Regions from separate parts of the Ruegeria sp. YTSA075 genome, predicted to be linked through region 1. Evidence: riboswitches for the same ligand, from Rfam matches in the RefSeq annotation. Region 1 holds a riboswitch; each other region holds the start of a gene.
What was found. A riboswitch is a leader RNA that binds a small molecule or an ion and turns the genes downstream of it on or off. The one in region 1 is predicted to bind cobalamin.
Positions count from the first base shown of each region.

Region 2: it holds a riboswitch for cobalamin, as region 1 does, so the genes downstream of both, AC2FGE_RS04345 (aromatic ring-hydroxylating oxygenase subunit alpha) here and AC2FGE_RS05580 (DUF1636 family protein) in region 1, are expected to answer to the same signal.
Region 3: it holds a riboswitch for cobalamin, as region 1 does, so the genes downstream of both, nrdH (glutaredoxin-like protein NrdH) here and AC2FGE_RS05580 (DUF1636 family protein) in region 1, are expected to answer to the same signal.

Region 1 is NZ_JBXWNG010000002.1:530,414-534,562, reverse strand. Features, by position in the region: gene AC2FGE_RS05590 (ABC transporter substrate-binding protein) at 1-681, opposite strand, end outside; gene AC2FGE_RS05585 (ABC transporter ATP-binding protein) at 694-1,470, opposite strand; gene AC2FGE_RS05580 (DUF1636 family protein) at 1,467-1,823, opposite strand; cobalamin riboswitch at 1,922-2,138, opposite strand; gene AC2FGE_RS05575 (D-lyxose/D-mannose family sugar isomerase) at 2,197-2,862, opposite strand; gene AC2FGE_RS05570 (carbohydrate kinase family protein) at 2,882-3,808, opposite strand; gene AC2FGE_RS05565 (glucokinase) at 3,843-4,149, opposite strand, start outside.
Region 2 is NZ_JBXWNG010000002.1:249,255-253,403, forward strand. Features, by position in the region: gene AC2FGE_RS04335 (helix-turn-helix domain-containing protein) at 1-150, opposite strand, end outside; gene AC2FGE_RS04340 (aminotransferase) at 437-1,564, opposite strand; cobalamin riboswitch at 1,789-1,992, shown strand; gene AC2FGE_RS04345 (aromatic ring-hydroxylating oxygenase subunit alpha) at 2,105-3,328, shown strand; gene AC2FGE_RS04350 (FAD-binding oxidoreductase) at 3,334-4,149, shown strand, end outside.
Region 3 is NZ_JBXWNG010000002.1:225,916-230,064, reverse strand. Features, by position in the region: gene AC2FGE_RS04245 (acyl-CoA dehydrogenase family protein) at 1-153, opposite strand, end outside; gene AC2FGE_RS04240 (AraC family transcriptional regulator) at 361-1,290, shown strand; cobalamin riboswitch at 1,325-1,517, shown strand; gene nrdH (glutaredoxin-like protein NrdH) at 1,601-1,822, shown strand; gene nrdI (class Ib ribonucleoside-diphosphate reductase assembly flavoprotein NrdI) at 1,826-2,251, shown strand; gene nrdE (class 1b ribonucleoside-diphosphate reductase subunit alpha) at 2,233-4,149, shown strand, end outside.

The DNA.
Region 1 (4,149 bases):
GACGTTTTCGCCGCCAGCCGCTGCGATCATCGCATCGGGGATGGCGAATTTGCCAGCGGTGAAGGGCGCATCCGCTGGACCGTCCAGCAGGAAGACACGGGGTTTGGCCAGATCGGCGGTTTTGGCTTCGATGGCAGCCAGCTGTTCTTTCCAGCCTGCAACCAGTACCTCGGCCTTCTCCTCGACATGCATGACCTGACCCAGACGCAGCACATCGTTGAACAGCAGGTCCATGCTGGCCTCAGGGCGGTCTTTGTCCAGATGCACGCAGCTTTCGGTCAGGATCATGGTCTTGATGCCGAACGGGGCCAGGGTGTCCGGCGTCACGTCGCCGCCGGGCTTCATGCCGTAGTACCAGCCCGCGAAGAACAGGTCGGGTTCGGCCGCGACCAGGTTTTCGACGGTTGGGTATTTTGGTGCGAGCTCGGGGATGTCGCCGCGCAGCTTGTCGAAATCTGGGCTGGTCTTGTACCAGCCGGTGATTCCGGTCAAACCAACGATCCGGTCTTGTAGGCCAAGCGCAAAGGCCATGTCGGTCATGTTCATATCATGCACCACCAGCCGTTCGGGCATGGTTTCGAACACCAGCGGTTCGCCGCAATTGTCCACGGTTACCTCATGGGCTGCCGCGCTGCTGGCCAAGCCGGTGATCATCAAAGCTGACCAAAGTTTTTGTTTCATCAATCTCTCCTGTTAAGATGAAAGCGTTCGTTTTCGGATATCCAGCGCCGGGATCATGCGCCCTTCGTGCTGGAAGCACAGGTAGTCAACACCAAAAGTGTCGCGCACATGATCCGGCGTTAGTATCTGGTCGACTGGCCCAAAGCCCGTCATGCGTGTGGATTTCATCAGCGCGACATGGCTGGCGAATTCCGGGATCATGACAAGGTCGTGTACGATCATCACCACCGTCACGCCCAGTTCGGCAACCAGCGACAGCATGTGCCCCTTGGCATCGGGGTCCAGATGATTGGTGGGCTCGTCCAGAAACAACAGCGAGGGGTTCTGAGCCAATGCACGCGCGATATGGGCGCGTTGGCGTTCGCCGCCCGAGAGCCGCTGCATCGGCTTATCCGCCAGATGGGTCAGCTCGGTTGTGCGCAGAACGCACGCAAGATCCATCTTGTGGTCTTTCGCCGAGCGGTCGCTTTGAATGGGAATCTGACCCAGCGCAACGTAGTCGCGCAGCTTTAGGCGGCCATCGGGCAGTTCCTGCTGACCAACAACCGCAATGGTCCGGGCGCGTTCTTGCGCAGACAGGCTGCGCAGGCTTTGACCGTTGATCCGCACGTCCCCCAGCGCCAGACGCTCGACCCCGCAGATCAGGTTCAGCAGCGTTGTTTTGCCGGCACCGTTCGGACCGGCAATGGCAAGTATGGCCCCTTCTTCCAAAGAGAATGAGACGTCTTGTAGCAACACATCGCCATTCAGGGCGTAGTATTCCAGATTCTCCGCGACCAGAAAGCTCATGCCTTACCCGCCTTTGGAAGACGGGGCAGACGTGCCAGAGTTTTGAACAGCAAGGCGGGGGGGCGATCCGTTGCGCTGGTCCAGCCGCTCTCGCTGTCGCGGTACTGATGGGCGAAGGTGGCGATCGCATCCAGATCGGCAGTGCTTTGAATATCGCCAAACAGGTATTGGGCTTTGCCTTCGGCTTGCAGACCTATGGCCATGGGACGTTCGCATCCTGCCATACATGGGATCAGTCGCGTAGCGAACCCGTCGGGCAGCGACGCGTCCAGCAGACTTTGGGCGGCGCTGGCTTCGATCTCACCCTGGCAGGTCGAGCAGATCAGCACAAAGTGGTCAGGTGTTTTGTCCACGGCTATCCTCAACGCGCAAAATGCCCGCATAGAAAGTACCGGTCCTGTAAGGGCGCAAATCTGCCATCAATCCTCCTTCCAGGACGCCCCGTCCCGGGTTGGTTTCACAGGTGATGGCAGGTCTCCTGACTTGCGGGTCGTTGCTTGGCCAACCTTCCCGGCCTTTTCGGGCCAGTGGTGATTTGGCGTTGCTCACCGCTTACAGTTGCGGGGGCAGTCACGGATTTGGCCTGACCCGGGTGTCCCGGGGCCGCACCGTATTCCCATTTTCATCCCGCAATCAAAGTAGCGGGAACCATCACAGGCCAGCTATTCTGGAGAAGGCAAGCTTGTCAAGCAATCGCTGAGAGGCTCGTGTCAGATACGGGGTGGATCAGTAATCCGCAACCAGCAGGAATTCGGCCTCGGTATCTTCTTCGATCGTGGCAAAGCGCGGGATGGGTTGTTCGAAGACGTTATCGGTGCGGTCGTCGTTTACGGTTGAGACCTCGCCGATTAGGCAATCCCCGCGCTCGGCCCAGAAGGCGTGCCAGATACCGGGCATCAATGTTACGCTTTCGCCGGGTTTCAGGCGCAGCAACTCACCAGGAGTGATGGTGATGTCGCATCCATCACTGGGAACCACAACTGGTGTGTCGCGGTCGACGCTGCCGTCGGGGTCCGAGGCATAGATCTCCATCACCAGATCGCCGCCGCCCCGGTTGATGATATCTTCGGCTTTGACGATGTGGCGATGCATTGGCGACAGCTGCTTGTCGCGCGAGATCAGTAGTTTCTCGGCATAGAGCATCCCGCGGCCCTGGCTCAGATCATTCTCATCCCCATTGCGCAGGGTGAACAGGAACAGGCCAAGCTCATCAAATTTGCCTTGCCCGTAATCGGTGATGTCCCATCCCAGCCCCCGGGCGCGGATCGTGTCGGCCTTGGCGCTGCGCATCTGATCCGGGGACCAGTCGGCAAATGGGGGCAGGATGAACCCGAAAGACTGGATAAAGGCCTGTGCTTCGGTCTTGATGCGGTTGATGTCGGAACGTTTCATGTGACTTCCCTTTTGGGGACTAAAGCTCATGCGCCCAGGGTGGGTTGGCCCCGGCACGCGACACGGTGACTGCTGCAACATCTGCACCCAACGCTAGAGCGGCGCGCAGGCACTCTGTTGTCAGATCGCGTAGCGCGGGTTCGGTCAGATGCCCAGAACGGTGAAGTTCGGCCAGTACACCAGCGTTGAACGTATCACCCGCCCCCACCGTATCGACAACCTGAACCGCTTTAACCGGTATCGTGGTTTCCGAGCCATCGCGTAGATAGCCCGAGGCTCCTTGGCTCCCACGTGTAACAATCACAACCGAGGGCCCGGCTTGCAGCAACAAAGGCACCTTTTCGGCATGGGTTTCGGGCCCCGGAATGATCCAGTCCAGATCCTCATCCGAGACTTTGAGGATATCAGTCTGCGCAATCATGGCATTCAAACGGGTGCGGTATCTGGTCTGATCCTGAATAAATCCCGGTCGGATGTTGGGGTCCAGCATTACGGCCCGATCCGCCCCGTGATGGCTCAGCAGGGCAGCATAAGCATCGGCGCAGGGTTCGCAGGCAAGACTGATACCGCCTAGATACAGGGTCGAGATCGCAGGCAATTGGTCGGGCATATCCTCAGGCCGAAGCATGCGCCCGGCAGTATTTTCGTCAACAAAGTTGTACGACGCGTGTCCATCGACCAGTTTCACAAACGCCAACGTGGTGGGGCGGTCGCTGGTGATCACATGGGATGTATCCACATGGCTCGCTTTCAGCGTTTCTGCCAATTGTTCACCAAACATATCGGACGACAAGCCGGTCAGCATGCCAACAGGCGCGCCCAATCTCCCCAACGCGATCGCCGTGTTGAAAATTGCACCTCCAGAATGGGGTACATACCCTTGGGCACCCGAGACTGTAGGCTCGGTGATCATATCGATCAGCGCTTCTCCGCAGCACAGGATCATCCCGCGTTCCTTCATTGAGAATTGTCAGGCGGTTCTACCGCATGAGGGCATTTTTGCAGAAGTTGTTAGCGCCAACAATGCCAAATTCGACCTGTTCGGAGACATAGAGATCCATTCCGCGCCGCAGCTCGCTGAACCGGCCACCATTGTTGAAGGCATCCAGAAAACTGTCTCCGAACAGCCAACGGTTTTTTTCCGCCACGCCGCCGACCAAAAAGACGCCGCCAATCGGCATCAATGTGACGGCCATATCCCCTAGTAGAGCGCCCAGATGCGTTGTGAACAGCGCTGCGGTTTGGACTGCGTGCGGATCAGTACCGGATCGTGCATCCTGCAGGATG
Region 2 (4,149 bases), 280 kb from region 1:
GAACAAAAAGGGGCTTGCGAAATCGAACAGAACCACAAGCACGCTGACGCGCATCACAAGATTGAACTCGTCCTCACTTCCCGACGCGTCGGCGATCAAAGCGCCAAGAGAGGACAGGCCTTGTATAAGAAACAGAGCGGCCAGTGGCATGAACACACCGGTATCGCGCTTTCGCAAAAACAGCAGATTAGCACAAAACAAGCATAGCCCAATAAAGGCGGTATCAACGAATTGGGTAGCGGATTCCAATATTATTTACTCTCTGAAAATCGACCACGGGTGGTCTCGCGCTGCAGCCTCTTCATGCCCTCTACAGCATGTGATCTGACATCTAACAATTTCATGGGGTTTGTCGTCTCTTTTGATCGGACAGGACGTTTGAGGGGGTGTTAACAGGTTTCAAATCTGCATTTTTTGTGCGCGGACCTTTGGTTAGCTATGACTTGGCGTGGCGCGCCAGAAACTCCGAGAACCGGGCCAGACCGACTTTAAGATCCTCTGTCGGGTTGGAGTAGCCAAGCCGCAGCCAGCCCTCCATGTCCATCGCACTGCCCGGCGTCAGCATCACACCTTCTTCTTGCAAAAGCGTCACGCATAGATCGCGCGAGGACATTGGCAGATCGTATTTCAGCAAGGCCGTAGTGCCGGATTTTGGCGGCACCCAGCTGAGCAGCGGCTCGTTCGTGATCCAATCCTGAACGATCCGCAGGTTTTCGCGGGTGATCCGGTGCGCACGCGCCAGTATCTTGTCGCGGTGTTCCAGCGCCATAGCGGCTAGCATTTCGTCGATCTTGCCGACCGAGATGGTATTGTAGTCCCGGTGGATCATCACATCATGCATCAACTCTTTGGGTCCCGCGATCCAGCCAACCCGCAACCCAGCAAGTGAATAGGCCTTGGACATGCCCGCCGTGCTGATCCCTTTTTCGTACAGGTCCGCGACCGCGGCGGTGAAGCCGTTGCCTGTCTGATCCGTTCCGCGATAGACCTCGTCACAAAGCAGCCAGGCATCGACACCACGCGCGATCTCTACAATCTGTTCCAACATCGTACGATCCATCAGCGCGCCGGTTGGGTTGTTTGGATTGTTGATCGCAATCAGGCGCGTATCGGGTCGCACCATCGCTCGCAACTCATCCAGATCGGGCAAAAAGGCGTTTTCGGGCCGCAGATGCAGCAGTTCAATATCTGCACCGATGCTTTCGGGGATGGAATAGTGTTGTTGATAGGTCGGGATTACAGAGATCACGTGATCACCACGCGACACCAGTGTCTGATGCACCAGAGAGTTCGCGCCAATGGTCCCATGTGTTGTCAGGATATTGTCGCGGCCCTGATTGTCATACAGGCCACAGATCGCGTCGCGCAGACGCTCTGACCCTTCAATTGCGCCATAGGTCATCTTCATGGATGACAGATCGTTCAGAATGCTGTTGTGCTGGCCAGCCATGTCGAACAGTTCGCCCAGCGTGATGGACTGAACGCAGGTCTCAGCCAAATTGAGCTCACAGGTTGTTTCGAACTCATTCATCCACATCTCAACGCCAAAGGGTCTGATTTCCATTGGGGCTCTCCTACTCTCAGCATTTGGGGCTTTGGCACGTCACTGACGGCACAGGCCATGAAGATCCCTTATAACCTCAAACCAACCAAGCGGAAGAAGGCAGGTTTTGTGCCTGAGATGTATGGTAGAAATTTACTCCGCGAACGCTGGTTCGACCCGAACATCAAGATGTCTGTTTTGAAACTGAAAATGTCGCATGTCTCTCAGCATATGAACGGCACGACTTTATCCTGCGCATGTGAGGTGCCGCTGTTTGAGTCTCAGGCAGCGGAGAATTGGGAAGCCGGTGAAATTCCGGCGCTGCCCCCGCAACGGTAAGGAAGGTCAGGTTCGACAATCAACCACTGGGACGAGGATCCCGGGAAGGTGTCGTAGCCGGGCGCAAGCCCCTTTCAAGTCCGGAAACCAGCCTCGCAGATATGTCAAACCGCGGGTGGCGGTGGGGGCACATGTTTCGGACGTGTTCCTCGCGCGCTTCCGGACGGTTCCTCCTTGTCATCTGCCCAAGCAATGCCGCGGGGCGCGGCAGGAGAGCCAGAAATGAACAGCATTCAAAGCCTGTTGGCACGTCGCATCCCCGGCCACGCGCTCGAGCAGGCCTTTTACACCGATCCTCAGGTTTTTCAGGCCGATCTTGAAGCCATCCACTATCGCGACTGGCTGTTTGCCATTCCGGCTTGTGAACTGGCGAAAGCAGGGGATTATGTTACCTATACCGTGGGTGCCTATCGCGTGATCATTGTACGTGGTGCAGACAACCACGTAAGGGCGTTTCACAACACCTGCCGCCATCGTGGTTCGATCATCTGCAAGGCTGCAAAAGGCAATGCACCCAAACTGGTGTGCCCCTACCACCAATGGACCTATGAGCTTGATGGCTCATTGCTGTGGGCGCGTGATATGGGGTCGGATTTCGATCCCAAACAGCACGGTCTGATGACAGTGCATTGCCGTGAGCTTGCCGGGTTGGTTTACATCTGTCTGGCTGATAACCCCCCAGATTTCGACATGTTCGCCAATACCGCACGCCCCTATCTTGAGCCGCATGATTTGGGCAACGCCAAAGTGGCTTTTGAAAGTTCAATCATTGAGAACGGCAACTGGAAGCTGGTTTGGGAGAATAACCGCGAGTGTTACCACTGCGGTGGCAACCATCCCGCGCTGTGCCGCACCTTCCCTGATGATCCTGCAGTCACTGGAATCGAAGGGGGTGAGACGCCGCTACACATGCAAGCCCATTTTGACAGATGCGAAGCCGCCGGGATGCCCTCGCAATTCCACCTGCATGAAGGCGGGCAATTCCGTATGGCTCGGATGCCTCTGAAGGAAGGGGCGCAAAGCTATACAATGGATGGGAAATCCGCTGTGCGGCGCTGGCTGGGCCGATCGCCCTTTGCGGATGCAGGTGCATTGTTGAAATTCCACTATCCAACCACCTGGAACCACTTTCTGGCTGATCATTCCATCGTGTTCCGGGTCACACCAATCAGCCCGACTGAGACCGAGGTCACAACCAAATGGCTGGTTCACAAGGATGCCGTCGAAGGGATCGATTACGATCTGAAACGTCTGACCGAGGTCTGGATTGCCACCAATGACGAAGACCGTCAGGTGGTCGAGGATAATCAACTGGGTATCAACAGCCCGGCCTATGTGCCTGGCCCGTATTCGCCGACGCAGGAATCTGGTGTGCTGCAATTCGTGGATTGGTATTGCAACACGCTGGTTGGTCGCTTGGCCCCCGAAACAGTGGCGGCGGAGTAGCGGTGATGAAAGATCTCAACACTGTTGTGAGTATCTGGCAGGATGCCGAAACACTGGAATGTGTGTCAGTCGTCCCCGAGATGGTAAATACGGCCAGTTTCACTTTTCGCGCCCCGTCTGGGTCGATGTTTGCGTACCACCCCGGACAGTTCCTGACTTTGGAAATCCCGGCTCCAGGACAACCGGGTGGGGTTGTGCATCGCACCTACACGATCTCTTCTTCTCCCTCGCGGCCACGGTCGATCACGATCACCGCCAAGGCCCAGCCAGACAGCATCGGCACGCGCTGGATGTTGGACAACCTACAACCCGGCATGCGGATCAAAGCCATCGGGCCTGCCGGGCTGTTTTCGAATGTTCAAAGCACGGCAGGCAAATACCTGTTCATCTCTGCCGGGTCCGGCATCACGCCGATGATGTCGATGACCACCTGCATGTGGGATGAGGGGCGTGATCTGGATATTGTCTTTATCAATTGCGCCAAGCGACCGTCCGAGATCATCTTTCGTCAGCGGCTGGAACACATGGCCAGCCGGACCCCGGGACTGGATTTGAAATTTGTCGTTGAAGAAGCAGATCGTTATCGTCCGTGGACGGGGTATCAGGGGCAGTTCAACCAGTTGATGCTGGGCCTGATGGCGCCTGACTATCTCGAGCGTGAGGTCTATTGCTGCGGCCCGGAACCTTTTATGCAGGCGGTTCGCGAGGCACTGGTCGGGCTGGGTTATGACATGGACAACTACCATCAGGAAAGCTTTGGCGCGCCGATTGAATCCGAGGCCGATCAGCCAGAACTGGACGATGTGGTCCCTGATGATGAC
Region 3 (4,149 bases), 300 kb from region 1:
TTGTTCACTGCAGAACCGGGCGTAACCCTCCAAAGCCGCGCCAATATCCGCCAGATCATAATCCGCATACACCGCCATCGAGGATACCTGGTCCCAATGAGACAGGTGTTCAATACAGAACATCAAATCCTGCACGGGCGGTTGATAGGACATGCCTGTTTCCTTTCGACGACTATGGTTTCACGTCATGTATCTACGCGAAGACTTGCAGATAAGCTCATATCTTGACAAGATTGTATCCGATTACGCCAATTCGAAGCCGTTATGACCCGTCCTGACCCCATCTCTCTGACCACCGTATCAGCGGGTTTTATCCAGGATTGGCTGGACGCTCTTAGTTCGTGTTGCACACCGTCGGTAATGCGTTCACTTCTTGCGCGCTCGGGGCTGCAACCTGGCTCGATGGCATCGACCCAGCGCGTTACCCTGAATGAAATCGCACAGCTCTATCAGCTGGCCGCGCCCGAGACCGGCGACGAAATGATGGGGCTGTGGAGCCGCCCAATCCGGCCTCGCGCCCTGCAACATCTGGTGACCGTGCAACGCGAAGCAAGCAGCCTGACCTCGGCCCTGTATCGGTACTCGACATTCTGGAACCTGTTGCTGGATGATTTCCGGCTGGATTTGCACTCAGAGTCTGATCAGGTGGAGCTAAAGCTGTTCCCTTATCTGAATCACACTCGCGCGCACCGCTTTGGTCATATGTTGATCCTGAAATTGGCGCATGGGCTTTTGTCCTGGCTCAGCGGGGCAGAGACGCCGGTCAGAACTGTGCACTTTGCCTTTCCCCGCCCCGATTTCGCAGCCGACTATGCCGTGGTGTTCCCCTGCCCCGTTGAATTTGACGCGCCGCAGACAAGCATTCTGTTCGACCCGAATGAGTTTACGCGCCCGATTGCACGCAGTTCTTCCGAAGCCTCTGTATTCCTTCAACGCGCACCCCTTGATTGGATTTTCACCAGCTCACGTGCGCATACCAGCAGCCTGCGGGTTCGCGCCTTTCTATACGGCGCGTCCTGGCAATCCTGTCAGTTGCCGGATGCTGCTCAGGCCCTGAAAATGACACCACGTACGCTGAACCGGCGGTTGAACGAAGAAGGCACATCCTTTCAGGATATCAAGGACGCGCTACGCCGTGACATCGCCATAGGTGCCCTGCAACAGGGACAGGATAGTATCGAGCAGATCGCCTATGACACCGGCTTTTCAGCCCCAGCAAATTTTCACCGGGCCTTTCGGAAATGGACAAGCCGGACGCCCGGGTCGTACAAAAATAATCTCATCCCATAGCGACGCTATATATTGACATCAACCGCCTGACAGACCCAATATAGTGTTGCTTCGGTTCTTTCGATTCATATCGGAAGCTAAGAGGGAAACCGGTGGAAAACCGGCGCTGCCCCCGCAACTGTAAACGGAGAGTTCGGCTGAACACGCCACTGAAAGCGTGCTTTTGGGAAGGCCAGTCCGAACGTCGATCCGCAAGCCAGGAGACCTGCCGGGCGAGACTGATAACCACGAACGGAGGGTTCGGGGGCGTGATTGGGGCCTGTTTAGCCCTTGCGTCCTCGACTTTGAACTAAAAAGGACAGAGGACGACATGAGCATTACCGTATATTCTAAACCCGCTTGCGTACAATGCACCGCCACCACACGTGCACTGGATGCCAAAGGTATTTCCTATGACGTCGTTGACCTGACCGAAGATGACAGCGCCATGACCCATGTGACCGAGCTGGGCTATCGTCAGGCCCCCGTAGTTGTGGCAGGCAGTGATCACTGGTCGGGTTTCCGCCCCGACATGATCGCCCAACTGGCCTGACCCATGACTGCGCCGCTCCCGGCGCTGGTTTATTTCTCATCGAAATCCGGAAACACCCACCGCTTTGTTTCGCGGCTGGGCCTGACCTCTTTCCGCATTCCGAACGGAATGGACCCGCTGTCTGACCCTGGACACCCCTATGTGCTGATCAGCCCCACCTATGCCGATGGCGAAGGTCGTGGGGCGGTTCCAAAACAGGTGATCCGGTTCCTGAATGATCCAGGCAGACGCGCCGGGATCGTCGGAGTGATCGGCACAGGCAACCGCAATTTCGGTGCGACCTACGCTTTGGCTGGTCGCATCATTGCCCAGAAATGCAACGTACCGCTGCTCTATTCGTTTGAGCTGGCCGGAACAGAAACTGATATCGCCCGCGTCCGCGCAGGGCTGGAAAAACTAGGGAGACATCTATGCTCGACAGCAGCGTAAACGAGCAAGACTACCACGCGCTGAACGCGATGCTGAACCTCTATGACGGCGAGGGGAAGATCCGGTTCGATGCCGACCGTATGGCCGCGCGGCAGTATTTCCTGCAGCATGTGAACCAGAACACGGTGTTCTTCCACTCGCTGGATGAAAAGCTGGGGTATCTCGTGTCCGAGGGCTATTACGAAGTGGCCGTTTTGGACCAATATTCCAAGAACTTCATGCGTAAAATCTGGGATGCGGCCTATGCCAAGAAATTCCGGTTCCCAACCTTTCTGGGCGCATTCAAGTACTACACCTCCTACACGCTGAAGACTCGCGATGGGCAGCGCTATCTTGAACGCTATGAGGATCGTGTTGTCATGACCGCGCTGGCGCTGGCGCGCGGGGATGAGGCGCTGGCGATGTCGTTCATGGAAGAGATCCTCGAAGGCCGTTTCCAACCCGCCACGCCCACCTTCCTGAACGCAGGCAAAGCCTCGCGCGGAGAACTGATCTCGTGCTTTCTGCTGCGGCTAGAGGACAACATGGAAAGCATCGGGCGTGGCATCAACTCCGCCCTGCAACTGTCTAAACGCGGCGGAGGTGTAGCACTGTTGCTGACCAACATCCGCGAACATGGCGCGCCGATCAAAGGGATTGAGAACCAGTCCTCGGGCGTGATCCCGGTGATGAAACTTCTGGAAGACAGCTTTTCCTACGCCAACCAGTTGGGCGCGCGGCAGGGGGCGGGTGCGGTGTATCTGAACGCACACCACCCGGACATCATGCGCTTCCTCGATACCAAGCGCGAAAACGCCGATGAGAAAATCCGCATCAAGACGCTGAGCCTTGGCGTAGTGATCCCCGATATCACTTTCGAGTTGGCGAAGAAGAATGCCGATATGTATCTTTTCTCGCCGCATGACGTCGAAAAGGTCTATGGCGTGCCGTTCTCGGAAATCTCGGTGACCGAGAAGTATCACGAGATGGTCGATGACAAGCGCATCCGTAAATCCAAGGTCAACGCGCGCGAATTCTTCCAGACAATTGCCGAGATCCAGTTCGAGTCTGGCTACCCTTATGTAATGTTCGAAGACACGGTGAACCGGATGAACCCCATAGCGGGCCGGATCAACATGTCGAACCTGTGTTCCGAGATTCTGCAGGTGAACGAGGCGTCCGAGTTCAACGATGACCTCAGCTATTCCCATCTGGGCACGGATATCTCGTGCAACCTCGGCTCATTGAACATCGCCAAGACGATGGATGGCGGTGATCTGGGCCGCACCGTCGGGGCTGCGATCCGCGCGCTGACGGCAGTGTCCGAGATGTCGGCGATTGACTCGGTGCCGTCGGTGCGTCGGGGCAATGATGAAAGCCACGCGATTGGTTTGGGTCAGATGAACCTGCACGGGTTCCTTGCCCGCGAACACATCCACTATGGCTCGTCTGAGGGGGTTGAGTTCACATCCGTTTACTTTGCCACCATGGCCTATCACGCGATCCGCACCTCTTGCGATCTGGCGCAGGAGCGCAAGGCATCGTTCAAGGGGTTCGAGAAGTCCGACTACGCCTCAGGCACCTTCTTTGACAAATACACCACCCGCGATTGGCTGCCCGAAAGTGAGCGGGTCAAGGCTCTGTTCGATGGCATGACCCTGCCCACGCGCGAAGACTGGGCAACGTTGAAGACCGATGTGATGAAGCACGGCCTCTATAACCGCAACCTTCAGGCGGTGCCGCCAACCGGGTCGATCAGCTATATCAACAACTCGACCTCTTCGATTCACCCCATCGTCTCGAAGATCGAAATCCGGAAAGAGGGCAAGATCGGCCGCGTCTACTATCCGGCAGCATTCATGGACAATGACAACCTTGAATACTACCGTGATGCCTATGAGATCGGCCCCGAGGCGTTG